3 regions of the Streptomyces violaceusniger Tu 4113 genome follow, and region 2 is predicted to be linked to each of the others. Evidence: riboswitches for the same ligand, from Rfam matches in the RefSeq annotation. Region 2 holds a riboswitch; each other region holds the start of a gene.
The links. Region 2 has a riboswitch for S-adenosylmethionine ahead of STRVI_RS33790 (aminotransferase class V-fold PLP-dependent enzyme). Riboswitches for the same ligand answer to the same signal wherever they lie in the genome.
Positions count from the first base shown of each region.

Region 1: linked by a shared signal. The riboswitch ahead of thrC (threonine synthase) and the one ahead of STRVI_RS33790 (aminotransferase class V-fold PLP-dependent enzyme) in region 2 are both predicted to bind S-adenosylmethionine.
Region 3: linked by a shared signal. The riboswitch ahead of STRVI_RS17495 (glutathione S-transferase C-terminal domain-containing protein) and the one ahead of STRVI_RS33790 (aminotransferase class V-fold PLP-dependent enzyme) in region 2 are both predicted to bind S-adenosylmethionine.

Region 1 covers NC_015957.1:10,106,839-10,111,298, reverse strand. Annotated here, with positions in the region: gene STRVI_RS41325 (alpha,alpha-trehalose-phosphate synthase (UDP-forming)) at 1-611, opposite strand, end outside; gene STRVI_RS41320 (glucosyl-3-phosphoglycerate synthase) at 760-1,707, opposite strand; SAM riboswitch class I at 1,901-2,042, shown strand; gene thrC (threonine synthase) at 2,061-3,362, shown strand; gene STRVI_RS41310 (MoaD/ThiS family protein) at 3,359-3,637, shown strand; gene STRVI_RS41305 (cold-shock protein) at 4,047-4,253, shown strand.
Region 2 covers NC_015957.1:8,259,276-8,263,735, forward strand. Annotated here, with positions in the region: gene STRVI_RS33780 (rhomboid family intramembrane serine protease) at 1-415, shown strand, start outside; gene STRVI_RS33785 (Lrp/AsnC family transcriptional regulator) at 412-693, shown strand; gene STRVI_RS33790 (aminotransferase class V-fold PLP-dependent enzyme) at 810-2,204, opposite strand; SAM riboswitch class IV at 2,405-2,523, opposite strand; gene trpD (anthranilate phosphoribosyltransferase) at 2,638-3,711, opposite strand; gene qcrB (cytochrome bc1 complex cytochrome b subunit) at 3,884-4,460, opposite strand, start outside.
Region 3 covers NC_015957.1:4,077,778-4,082,237, forward strand. Annotated here, with positions in the region: gene STRVI_RS17485 (hypothetical protein) at 1-278, shown strand, start outside; gene STRVI_RS17490 (Mut7-C RNAse domain-containing protein) at 421-1,164, shown strand; gene STRVI_RS17495 (glutathione S-transferase C-terminal domain-containing protein) at 1,205-2,050, opposite strand; SAM riboswitch class IV at 2,381-2,527, opposite strand; gene STRVI_RS17500 (PP2C family protein-serine/threonine phosphatase) at 2,614-3,759, opposite strand; gene STRVI_RS17505 (Fpg/Nei family DNA glycosylase) at 3,843-4,460, shown strand, end outside.

The sequences.
Region 1 (4,460 bases), 1.8 Mb from region 2:
CCGCGCAGCACACCCGCCGCGACATCGTCCGGCAGCAGCCGGTAGTAGTCCGGCGGGGCCCAGGGGGTGTGCGAGAAATGACCGATCCGCAGGTCGGGGCGCCGCTCGCGGAGCATCGCGGGCACCAGCGCCAGGTGGTAGTCCTGCACCAGGACGACGGCCTCGTCCACCGCCTCCTCGGCGAGCGCGTCCGCGAAGGCCGCGTTATAGGTCTCGTAGGCCGCCCACTGGTCGGCGAACTCCGCGTCGAAGACCGGCTCGACCGGGGTCTGGTAGAGCAGATGGTGGACGAACCACAGCACCGAATTGGCGATGCCGTTGTACGCGGCGGCGAAGACATCCGGCGCGATATCGAGCATCCGCACCTGCTGGCCGCCGGTGTCACCGGGGTTCAGATGGTTGTCCCCGGCGCGCCGGGCCGCCTCGCGGTCACCCTCCCCGAGCGCTGCGCACGCCCACACCGCGTTCGCGTCCGGGCCGATGGCGCTGAGGCCGGAGACCAGCCCGCCACCGCCGCGCCGGGCGGTGAGCGAGCCGTCCTCGTCCAGGGTGTACGAGACCGGACCGCGATTGGACGCGACCAGGATCGGGGCGGTGCGCGGAACTGCCATGTCGCGAGCCTAGCCAGCCGCGACCCCGCGCAAACGTACGTACGGTTTCTTGCCCCGTAGGCGGTATGGGGCGGCGTGTTTCCGACCCGTAGGAGCCATCGCCTGATGCCGGGGTCCCGGGGTCATCACGCCGCGCCGCCCGGGGTCATCACGCCGCGCGCCGCTCCGCGTACTCCGGTATCTCGATCATCGGCGGCCGCTCCTCGGTGTCCACGGCCGTGGTGCGCGGCTCGAAGCCGGTCTCGCCCCGGTCGAACTGGGTCAGCCGCGGCCGCACCAAATGGCCCCGGGCCAGCCGCAACTGCGCGGTGCGGTAGATCGCGGCCGCCATCCGGCCGAGCGCCAGCCCGTCCTGGTGGCGGTGTTTGCGCACCCCGATGTCCACCTGGCCGAGCGCGTCGAGACCCACCGTGTGCAGCGCGTCGACCAGCAGGCCCAGCTCGACCCCGTAGCCGACCGGGAAGGGCAGCCGCTCCAGCAGCGTGCGGCGCGCCGCGTACTCACCGCCCAGCGGCTGGACGAATCCGGCGAGCTGGGGCCAGTGCAGATTCAGCAGCGGGCGGGCGACCAGCTCGGTGACCCGGCCGCCCTGGCCCGCCACGTCGCCGAGCGGGCGGTCGTACATGCCCTTCACGAGCTGCAGCGTGGGGTCGGTCAGCAGCGGACCGACGATCCCCGAGACGAAGCGCGGATCGAATTCCCGCAGGTCGGCGTCGATGAAGCAGATGATGTCGCCGCTCGTGGCCAGCAGGGACCGCCACAGCACCTCGCCCTTGCCGGGCAGCGCGGGCAGCCCGGGCAGCAGCGAGTCGCGGTGGACGACGGTCGCGCCCGCCGCCGCGGCGACCTCGGCGGTGCGGTCCGTCGAGCCGGAGTCCAGCACCACCAGCTCGTCCACCAGCGGCGCCGCCTCGCCCATCAGCTCGCGGCGGATCGTCGCGGCGATCTCGCCGACCGTGGCCTCCTCGTTCAGGGCGGGCAGAACCACGCTCAGGGTCGTCGCCGAGCCCCGCTTCGCGTCCAGCAGGCGGTTCAGCGGCCGGTCGTCGGCCGACCAGGAGCGGTGCTTCAGCCAGCGCTCCACCTCATCCAGCACCTGTGTCTCTCCCCTGCCGTGGTCGCTGTGATCCATCTCGCGCATCGGACGGCTAGCTCAACCATCCGGGCCGTCGGTTACAGTCTTGAACAACGCACATGGCCGTCGTATGTCGGGGTCGACCTCGGTGTTTACCGAGGAAGTCCGTGATGATGCCGTGCTGACAAACGCCCGGGTCCGCCCGGCGCCATACCGCTCATCCAGAGGGGCAGAGGGAACGGCCCGTTGAAGCCCCGGCAACCCTCCAGCTGATCTCGCATTCCGCAGCGAGGCTCCCAGCTCGGGAAGGTGCCAATTCCGTCTCGTGGCGAAATGCGTCGCGAGGAAGATGAGGAGAAAGGGCCTCGCCATCCATGGCTGTGCAGTCAGTAGAAAGCTCAACCACTTCCTCCACCTCCGACGCCTCCGGTGCCTTCGGTCCCGCCATCGCATTGTCCTGCCGGGAGTGCGGTGAGCGGTTCGATCTGGGCCCGATCTTCGCGTGTGAGGTGTGTTTCGGGCCGCTCGAGGTCGCGTACGAGCTGCCGGCCGGCGACCCGGAGGAGCTGCGGCGGCGCATCGAGGCCGGTCCGAACAGCATCTGGCGCTATGCCCCGCTGCTGCCCGTCCCCGCGGACGTGGCGGACCAGCCCAGCCTGCACCCCGGTTTCACCCAGTTGGTCAAGGCCGACAACCTCGCCCGTGAGCTCGGCGTCACCGGTGAGCTGCACATCAAGGACGACTCCGGGAACCCCACCCACTCCTTCAAGGACCGGGTCGTCGCCATCGCGGTCCAGGCCGCCCGCACCTTCGGCTTCACCACCCTCTCCTGCTCCTCCACCGGCAACCTCGCCGGCGCGGTCGGCGCCGCGGCCGCCCGCGCGGGCTTCCGCTCCTGCGTCTTCATCCCGCACGACCTGGAGGCGGGCAAGGTCGTCATGGCCGCGGTCTACGGCGGTGAGCTGGTCGGCATCGAGGGCACCTACGACGACGTCAACCGCTTCTGCAGCGAGCTGATCGGCGACCCGGCGGGCGAGGGCTGGGGCTTCGTCAACGTCAATCTGCGGCCGTACTACGGCGAGGGCTCCAAGACCCTGGCCTACGAGATCTGCGAGCAGCTCGGCTGGCGGCTGCCGGACCAGATCGTCATCCCGATCGCCTCCGGCTCCCAGCTCACCAAGATCGACAAGGGGCTGAAGGAGCTGATCTCGATCGGTCTGGTCGAGGACAAGCCCTACAAGATCTTCGGCGCCCAGGCCGAGGGGTGCTCCCCGGTCTCCGCCGCGTTCAAGGCCGGCCATGACGTCGTCCGGCCGCAGAAGCCGCAGACCATCGCCAAGTCGCTGGCCATCGGCAACCCCGCGGACGGCCCGTACGTCCTGGACATCACCCGCCGTACGGGCGGCGCGGTGGAGGACGTGAACGACGAGCAGATCGTCGACGCGATCAAGCTGCTCGCCCGCACCGAGGGGATCTTCGCGGAGACCGCGGGCGGGGTCACCGTCGGCGTGACCAAGAAGCTGATCGAGGACGGTCTGCTCGACCCGTCCCTGACGACCGTCGTGCTCAACACCGGCGACGGCCTCAAGACCCTCGACGCGGTGGCCCCCACCACGGGCCCCTCCGCCATCATCCGCCCCACCCTTGACTCGTTCCGAGAGGCTGGTCTCGCATGAGCGTCAACGTCCGAATCCCGACCATCCTGCGCACCTACACCGCCGGTCAGGCCGAGGTCCCCGCCGAGGGCGCGACCCTCGCCGAGGTCCTGGCGGACCTGGAGAAGAACCACCAGGGCATCGCCGCCCGCGTGCTGGACGACACCGGCAAGCTCCGCCGCTTCGTCAACGTCTACGTCAACGACGACGACGTCCGCTTCGCCGACGGCCTGGCCACGGCGATCCCGGACGGTGCCGGGATCTCGATCATCCCGGCGGTCGCGGGCGGCTGCTGACCCCGCGTCCACCCTTCTCACCTTTGGAATCGCCCCGTCCGGGGACAACCGGACGGGGCGATTCCGTGTGTGGAATCGCGATACAGTTGCCCGGATTCCCCGATGGCCCCCGGGCCGGAACCACATATGAGAACTCGTCAAGTTGTGCGTAAAGTGTGAGCGCGAATTGTCGGGTTGGTTCCCTATGTCCCGCCCGGCTTGCCCGAACTTCACATAAATTCTCTCTTTTAACCGTTCGGCCGTGCCCAGAATTCTCGTCCGATTGACCTGTTGCAGAGGGCGTTGGGACGGATACATTCAGCGGCGGTCGACGCGTTCCGGCGCACACCCCCCACATCCGGGGGGTGAGGTCTGACCCGGGTCCGCGGAGTGCGGTCCTGCGCAAGGGCCAGCAATAGGGGAGTTAGGAATGGCTCAGGGCACCGTCAAGTGGTTCAACGCGGAGAAGGGGTACGGCTTCATCGCGGTCGACGGTGGTGCGGATGTGTTCGTCCACTACAGCGCGATCCAGATGGACGGGTACCGCACCCTCGAGGAAGGCCAGCGGGTCGAGTTCGAGATCTCGCAGGGTCAGAAGGGCCCGCAGGCCGACATGGTCCGCGTGGCCGTAGGCTGACGCGCCGACGCGACGCAGCTGAACAGTACAGTCCGAAGGGTCCGTGTCCCGGCCAGGGTACGGACCCTTCGGCGTGTCCGCGCTGATCATTACGGGGCTGGGTACGGCAGGGGATGGCCTCCGGCCGCTTGCGCCCGCCCGTCGCCCGGCCGCCACCCCCCCAAGGATGGCCTCCGGCCGCTTGCACTCTATAGGTCCGAGTGCTAA
Region 2 (4,460 bases):
CGAGGAGCGGATGGGACGAGTCCAGTTCGCCGTCTTCTACCTCGTCACGGGCTATCTGGCGCTGCTCGGCTACGCCGCCGCGCACGCCGACTCCGCCCAGACCCTGGTGGGCGCCTCCGGGTCCATTTCCGGGGTACTCGGCGCCTTCCTGTGGCTGTTTCCCCGGGCCCGGGTGACCAGTCTCTTTCCGTTTCTGTTCTTTCTGCCGCTGCGCTTTCCGGCCTGGGCGGTGCTGATCTTCTGGGTGGCCCTCCAGTGGCTGGCCGCCCGGCAGGCCGACGACCGCCCCGGCGTCGCCTATCTCGCCCATCTCGTGGGCTTCACGCTCGGCTTTCTCTACGCGTGGGGGCGGTTCGGGCGGAGGGCTAGAGTGGGCGGCGCAGCCAGGGCCAGTGAGGGAGAAAGCCAGCCGTGATCACTTCGATCGTGCTCATCAAGACCAGCGTGGACCGGATTCCGGAGACCGCCGAGAAGATCGCCGCGCTGGAGAACGTGAGCGAGGTCTACTCGGTCACCGGCGCGCACGATCTGATCGCGATGGTGCGGGTGGCCCGGCACGACGACCTCGCGGACATCATCACCGGCCAGATCAGCAAGCTGCCGGGGGTGGCCTCCACCGAGACGCACATCGCCTTCCGGACGTACTCCCAGCACGACCTCGAGGCGGCGTTCGCCATCGGCCTGGACGGCTAGCGCCACCCCCTCCCAGCGCCCCGGGCCCCGGCATCCCCCGGGCCCAGCGGCTCCCTCAGCCCCGGCACCCCGGGCCCAGCGGCTCCCTCAGCCGCGCCGCCCCCGGGCCCAGGGGCTCAGCCGCGGTCCGGGACGCAGCGGCCGTCCTCGGTGCGGTAGCTCCACCGGGCACCCTCGCGCACCAGCTCCTTCACGGCGCCGACGAACCGCTCCACATGCTCGTCCGGGGTGCCCGCCCCGAAGCTGACCCGGATCGCGTTCAGCGAGCGCTCCCCCGGCGCGGCCTCGGGCGCACCGCATTCGCCCGGCTCGTCGGGCTCGCTGTCCAGCAGGGTGCGGACCAGCGGATGCGCGCAGAAAAGCCCGTCCCGTACGCCGATGCCGTACTCCGCGGAGAGCGCCGCCGCGAAGTGGGAACTGTTCCAGCCCTCCACCACGAACGACAGCACGCCGACCCGGGGGGCGTCGTCGCCGAACAGCGAGAGCACCCGCACCTCGGGCACCTCGGCCAGCCCCGCCCGCACCTTCTCGATCAGCTCCCGCTCACGGGCGACCAGGCCCTCGAAACCGGCCTCGGTCAGCGCCCTGCACGCCGACGCGATCGCGTAGACGCCGATGACGTTCGGCGAGCCCGCCTCGTGCCGGGCGGCGGTGGTGTGCCACTCGACGTCGACACCGCCGTCGTCCCTGCGCGTCACCTTACGGCTGGCGCCACCGCCCGCCAGATACGGCCGGGCCGCCCGCAGCCAGTCCGCGCGCCCGGCCAGCACACCGGCGCCGAAGGGGGCGTACAGCTTGTGCCCGGAGAAGGCCACCCAGTCGACGTCGGCCGCCGCGATGTCCACGGGGTGGTGCGGGGCGAGCTGCGCGGCGTCCAGGACGATACGGGCGCCGTGGGCGTGCGCGGCCGCGGCCAGCTCCCGCACCGGCCACAGCTCACCGGTCACATTGGACGCGCCGGTCACGCAGACCAGCGCCGGGCCCTCGGCGCGCCCCGCGAGCGCCTTCTCCAGCGTCTCCACCGCCTGCCGCGGGGAGCGCGGGGCGCTGAGGTAGCGGACGGTGACGTCCTCCCGCTGCTCCCACGGCAGCAGCGAGGCGTGGTGCTCGGTCTCGAAGACGAAGACCTCGGTGCCCCGCGGCGCCACGGCGGCCAGGAGGTTGAGCGAATCGGTGGTGGAGCGGGTGAAGACGACCTGGTCGTCCTCGCGGCAGCCGAGGAAGGCGGCGACGTCCTTACGGCTGTTCTCGAAGAGGTCGGTGGAGAGCTGCGAGAGGTAGCCCGCCCCGCGGTGCACGCTGCCGTAGTAGGGCGCGTAGGCGGCGATGTCGTCCCAGACCCGCCGCAGCGCGGGGGCGCTGGCGGCGTAGTCGAGCGCCGCGTAGGTCACCTCGCCCCCGGTGACCAGGGGCACCAGGACATCGCCGCCCAGCACGGGCAGCGGCTCACAGGCGGCGACGGACGAAGCGGCGGAGGCGGCGGAAGCGATGACAGAAGGGCGCGCGGACATGGCGAAGTCTCCCGGGGGTCGAAGGCGTGAGAATGCGTGACGCGCACAAAGACGGCGGTGAGCCGGCCGTCAGGGCGCGGAAAGTCGCTCGACGCACGGCCACACCGCACGGAGCACAGGGGGAAACGGGCCGCTCGGCCCTAGCGCATTCGCTGCATCACGGAAGAACTCCCTCGACCACCAGGACCCCTAGTGCGAGGGGTCCGCGCTTGCCGCCGGCCTCGCTGCCTGGCGGCCTGGTCATCACCCGGGGCACCCCGCCACGGACGGAGGGTTGCCGGACAGCGGGCCGGGGCCGTAGTCGCTGTCACTCGTGACCTGGTCAGGAGTATGCCATGCCATACGGCAGCGCCCATGCCCTGTCCGCATCCCGGACAGGGCACGGACGGAACATGGGCACCGTAAGGGCAACGCCCAACCGTAAGGGCAACGCCTAGGCGTGGGTGGCCCGTACCCACCGCTCCAGGACGTCGCGCGCCGCGCCCGAGTCGATCGACTCGGCGGCCCGCGCGACACCCGCCGCGATCCGCTCCGCCAGGGGCTTGTCCCCCGGCTCCGGCTCGAGCGCCACCAGCGCCGACGCCGAGTTCAGCAGCACCGCGTCCCGCACCGGGCCCCGCTCGCCCGCCAGCAGCCGGCGGGCCACATCGGCGTTGTACGAGGCATCCGCGCCGCGCAGGGCCTCCATGGGGGCCCGCTCGATGCCCACGTCCCGGGGGTCGAGGGTCTCCTGGCGCACGGCGCCGCCCCGGACCTCCCACACCTGGGAGGTCGTGGTCACGGTGAGCTCGTCCAGCCCGTCGTCGCCGCGGACGACCAGCGCGGAGGAGCCCCGCTCGGCCAGCACCCCGGCGATGATGGGCGCCATCCGGGCATCGGCGACCCCGGTCGCCTGGCACTTCACCCGCGCCGGGTTGGTCAGCGGGCCGAGCAGGTTGAACGGGGTGGCGACGCCCAGCTCGCGGCGGGCCGAGGCGACATGCCGCAGCGACGGGTGGAACTTCACCGCGAAGCAGAAGGTGATCCCCGCCTCCTCCGCGACCTCGACCACCCGCTCCGGGGTGATGTCCAGGTTGACGCCGAGCTTCTCCAGTACGTCGGAGGCGCCGCTGGCGGAGGACGAGGCGCGGTTGCCGTGCTTGACGACCCGCGCGCCGGTACCGGCGACGACCAGCGCGGACATGGTGGAGATATTGACGGTCCTGGCGCGGTCGCCGCCGGTGCCGACGATGTCCACGGTCGCCCCGGGCACCTCGATCACCTTGGCGTGCTCGTACATGGCCCGCACCAGACCGGCCACCTCGGAGACCGTCTCGCCCTTGGCGCGCAGCGCGATCGCGAAACCGGCGATCTGCGCGTCGGTGGCCTCGCCCCGCATGATCCGGTCCATGGCCCAGGCGGTGTCGTCGGCATCGAGGTCCAGGCCGGCGATGAGCGAGCTCAGTACGTCCGGCCAGGTGCGGGCCGTCGCGGTGCTGTCGCCTCCGGCGGGGGTCACAACGTCCATGGTCCGCTCCTGGATCCGTGGGGGTGGGCAGGGAAGGGGCCGCGCACGTCAGCGGCCCGCGGCCCGCGGCCAGCCTATCGGCAGCACGACCAGGGCCCCGGCCGGACCGTGTGGTCCGGGCCGGGGCCCTGGTCTGTGGCGTCAGAGACGTGCGAGAGCGGTACGGCGGAGATCAGTGGTGGCCGTGGCCGCTGGTGATCTCGTGGTACTCCTCGCGGGTCGGCTTCGGAATGACGTTGTCCTCGCCGTAGTAGCCCTTGGAGAGCTTCGAACGGACCCGCTGCGCGGGCGTCACCTTCCGCTTGACCCCGTTCTCGTCGGTCTCGGGGCCGATCTCGTAGGGCTCGGGCTGCTCGTGCTGGGTCAGCACATGCAACTGCTCCTGCGCGAGCGGCTCGTGGACCTCGACGAACTCACCGTGCGGCAGCCGCTTGATGATGCCGGTCTCGCGGCCGTGCAGCACCTTGTCGCGGTCGCGCCGCTGGAGGCCGAGGCAGATCCGCTTGGTGGCGATGAACGCCAGGACCGGGCCGGCGAAGAAGCCGATCCGCACGAACCACGTGATCGAGTTGATCGACAGGTGGAAGTGGGTGGCCCACAGGTCGTTACCGCCACCGATCAGCATCACGAAGTACGCGGTCAGCCAGGCGACACCGAAGGCCGTACGGGTCGGGGCGTTGCGCGGGCGGTCCAGGATGTGGTGCTCACGCTTGTCGCCGGTGATCCAGGTCTCGATGAACGGGTAGAGC
Region 3 (4,460 bases), 4.2 Mb from region 2:
GCGCCCTGCTGCCCGGCGCGCTGGCCACCGGCGTGGGGCTGCTGGGACTGCGGGTCTTCTCCCAACTGGTGTTCTCCCCGCTGATCGCCTCCAACGCCGTCTCCTACGGTCCGGTCGGCACCGTCCTGGTCGTCCAGTCCTGGCTGGTCGGCGTCGGATACGTGGTCTTCGGCGGTGCGCTGCTGGGCCGGGTGCTGTACGAGGAGTATCTGCGGATGGTGGCATGGCGCCGTAAGCGGCGGCGCGACCAGGCCAAGGCGGCCCCACCGGCGGACTGACGCCCCGGCGCCGACCGTGCGGGCGTGGCCCGCGACCATGATGCGACGCCTCCCGCCGGTGGTCGCTTCCATGATCGTCGAGCCCGGAGCCGGATCCGAAACGCCGTCGCCCCAGGCCGGGCGCGCCTGGCATGCTGGCGGTGTGAACGGACCTGAGATCCACCTCAGTCTCGCCCCTGAACTGCGATTCTTCGCCGTCCCGGAGCGGCGCCGCCCCTGGACGGCCGTGGTCACCGACGGCGCCTCCACCCTCGGCCATGTCGTCGAGTCGCTCGGGGTCCCGCTCACCGAGGTCGGCCGGCTGGTGGTGAACGGTGAAGAGACCGCCGTCTCGCATGTGCCGAGCGCGGGTGAGACCGTGGAGGTGCATCCGGTCGTCCGCCCGCAGCGGGTGCCGGGCGCCCCGCTGCGCTTTCTGCTCGATGTGCACCTGGGCACGCTTGCGCGCCGGCTGCGGCTGCTGGGCGTGGACGCCGCGTACGAGAGCGAGGACATCGGCGACCCCGAGCTGGCCGCGCGCTCCGCCGCCCAGCGCCGGGTGCTGCTCTCCCGCGACCGGGGGCTGCTGCGCCGCCGTGAGCTGTGGGCCGGGGCGTATGTCTACAGCGACCGCCCCGATGAGCAACTGCGGGACGTCCTCGGCCGGTTCACCCCGAGCCTGGCGCCCTGGACCCGCTGCACCGCCTGCAACGGCACGCTGGAGGACGCCGACAAGGAGTCGGTCCGGGAGCTGCTCCAGCACGGCACCCGGCGCACGTACGAGGTCTTCGCCCGCTGCACGGTCTGCGAGCGGGTCTACTGGCGCGGCGCCCACCACGCCCGGCTGGAGGCCATCGTGGCCGGGGCGATGGACGAGTTCGGCGACGCCCGGGCCGCCCTGTCCTGAGCGAAGCCGCCGGACAGGGCGCCCGGTCCTGGACGCGAGCTCAGGACACGTCGTCCTGGAGGGCCTCCGGAATCGTGGTGTGGAAGGCCGGATGGGCGTGCAGCCGCCGCACATAGGCGCGCAGCCGCCCATGGCGGGAGACCCGCTGGGCCGCGTCGGCGTCCAGGCGGAGCCGGTGCTCGGTGTCGAGCTGGACGAGGGCCACCCACAGGTCCACATCGGCGGCGGTCAGCTCGTCGCCCAGTGCGTACGGTGCGGCCGCGAGCCTGCGGTCGAGCCGGCCGAGGGCGGTCAGCAGCCGCTCCAGCGCCGCGTCCCGGCACTCCGGCTCGTGCGCCGTCCCGGCCTGCCGCGCCGCATGGGTGATGTCGTCGTCGAGGAGTTCGCGGAGGGCGTCGATGTCCGCGGCACGGGGCGCCGGGCGCAGCCGGGGACGTCCGGTTCCGCCGCCGTCACTCAGATGGCCGGCGAGGTCGCGCAGGATGTCGGGCGTGTGGTTGCTGACGACGCGTCCGGTCCAGCCGTCGCACAGCGCCGGGGCGTCCAGGGGTCCGCCGTAGCGGTGCCAGGTGGCCTCGTACGCCCCGCGCAGCGCGGCGAACGCTTCGGGGGTGTCGGCCGGGGGTCCGACGAGGGTGGTGGCGACGGTGTCCCGCAGCCCGAGCAGATCGAGGGTGATGGAGACGCGCAGCGAGAGCGGACAGCTCGCGGAGAGATAGAGCCGATAGCGATGCGGCACCGGATAGAAGCCACCGGCGAGGTCGACGCCGATGCGGCTGCGGAAGCGGTGCGGCGGAGCGGGCGGGGCGATCCGGGGGCGGGTTGTGCAGGGGTCGGGGTCGAGAAGAGCGGCAGGGCCTGAACTGACCGGAAACGTCTCGGACATGGCTCTCCAAGGCAAGGACGGAGCCCCGGCCCGCCGGTCTGGGCGGCGCCGATGGCGCAACGGAAGGGAAGCCCGCGCGGGGCGTTCGCCGGGACGGTGCCGGGACACACCCGACCCCGGCGCGCGGGGCCGCGCTCGGTGACCGCGTCGATTCAGCCGGCTGGACTGGAGGCGCTGCAGATGCGCAGCAGATCGATGTGCAGACGCCTGGTCAGGAGGTGGCGACGGCGGAGCGGGGACCACGGCCGGGGACGCCGACGGGCGCAGTCCCCGTCGCTGTCGGTCCTGGGCATCTCACCGATCCCATCATTTGGGGCTCGCGAGGCAGCGAGACCGCGCTTGTCCCGTCCACACCGACGGAACCTGGTCGTCACCCGGGGGCACCCCGTCGCGGGAGAAGGGTTGCCTGTCAGCGAGCCGGGGCCGGTGACCCACCTGAGCGGGGATTCCGCACGGTGGGCGCTGACGATCGTGACCGTCCCTGACAGTGTCGTCGCGCTCCGCGAGGGCGTCAACCCATGCCGGGACGGCCAACGCGGGCCGACGGCACGGTGGATGCCCGCTCAGAGGAACGGCCGCCGTGCCCCGCCGATGGCCCGCTCAATGAGGACCATGGCCGCGTCGTCCGCCAGCCGTCCCTCGGCATGCCGGACCAGGGCGTGGCGCAGCCGGTCCAGGTACTCGCCAGGGGTGTCACCGTCCAGCGTCTCCATGGTCCGGTGCAGCGGAAAGAACTCGTCGTAGTGGTTGCGGGCCTCGACCACGCCGTCGGTGTGCAGCAACAGCCGGTCACCGGGCAGGAACGGAAAGGACTCGACACAGATCGGGGGAGGGCTGAGGAACTCCTCGAGGCCGAGCGGCGGCAGCGGGCGCGCCGGGTCCAGGGAGCGCACCTTGCGCTCGCGCATCACCAGGGGCGGCGGATGGCCGCGGTTGATCAGCTCGACCAGCGACTCGTCCGAGACCTGGGCGAGGAGGACGGTGACGAACTGCTCCTCCAGCTCCTGCGGGTCCTGGAGCTGGGAGCGGTCCAGCAGCTCGTACTCGCGCGCCAGCGCGGCCGCACAGCGGTGCATCACCTCGGCCAGGTCCTGCTCGTAGTGCACCGCCTCCCGGAAGGCGCCCACCACGGCCGCGGCGGACCGCACCGCGGCCAGCCCCTTTCCCCGCACATCGCCGACGATCAGCCGCACTCCGTAGCGGGTGCACATCGCCTCGTAGAGGTCCCCGCCGATCTGCGCGCCGCGCTCGGCCGCCATATAGACGCTGGCGGTGTTCACGACACCGATCCGGGCGGGCAGCGGCCGCAGCACCACGTTCTGGGACACCTCGGCGATCCGGCGGATCTGGGCCAGCTCGCGGTCCCGGCGCACCCGCACCGCGCTGGTCGCCACGCTCGCGAGCGCCACCACCAGCAGGGCCAGCAGATTCGCGTACACCATCTCGCTGCCCCAGACGTTGTTGTGGGTGGCGGTGACCGCACTCACCGCCATGGCGAGCAGCGCCACCCCGCCGGTGCCGAACGGGCCCATGGTCACCGCCGCCAGCGCCGGCGCCGGGGAGAGCAGGGGGCCGGTGTAGAGGGTGTGCGCGGGGGAGAGCTCGATGCTGAGCACCGCCGCCAGGACCAGGAACGGCAGACACCGTGTGACCGCGAACAGCGTGTGGCTGCGACCGCTCGCCCCCGGGGCGAAGCGTATGAATCGCATAACTTGGACCTTATCCGATGAAAGCCACCAAAGGGGTGGTTCTCGGTAACACGCGACGGAGGTCCCGGGCGTAGCCTGACGCTATGCCCGAGCTACCGGATGTCGAGGGGTTCCGGCGAACGCTGGCCTCCTGCGCCCAGGGCCACCGCGTCGAGCGGGTGGAGGTGGCCGACGCGGGGGTGCTGCACGGGGTGACCGCGCAGCGGCTGAAGCGCGATCTCGAGGGCCGCCGCTTCGCCGCACCGCGCCGCCACGGCAAGTGGCTGATCGCCCCCACCGACGGGCCCACGGTCGTGGTGCACTTCGGCATGACCGGGCGGCTGGCCTGCGGGGCGGAGTCCGAACCGGCCGGCCGGTTCGAGCGCGTCGCCTTCGACCTCGACGACGGCCACCGCCTCGGCTACGAGGACCAGCGCAAACTCCAGGGCATCTGGCTCGCCGCCACCGAAGCCGACGTCGACCGGATCCTCGGCGATCAGGGCCCGGACGCGCTCTCCCTGAGCCGGGCCGATCTCGACCGGCTGCTGGCGGGGCGGCGCGGACGCGTCAAGGCCACACTGACCGACCAGGCCGTGATCGCCGGACTCGGCAACCTGCTCGGCGACGAGATCCTGTGGCGGGCCCGGATCCATCCGCAGCGGCCGGCGAACGCGCTGACCGACGACGAGCACGAACGGCTCCACACCGCGATGCGCGAGGTG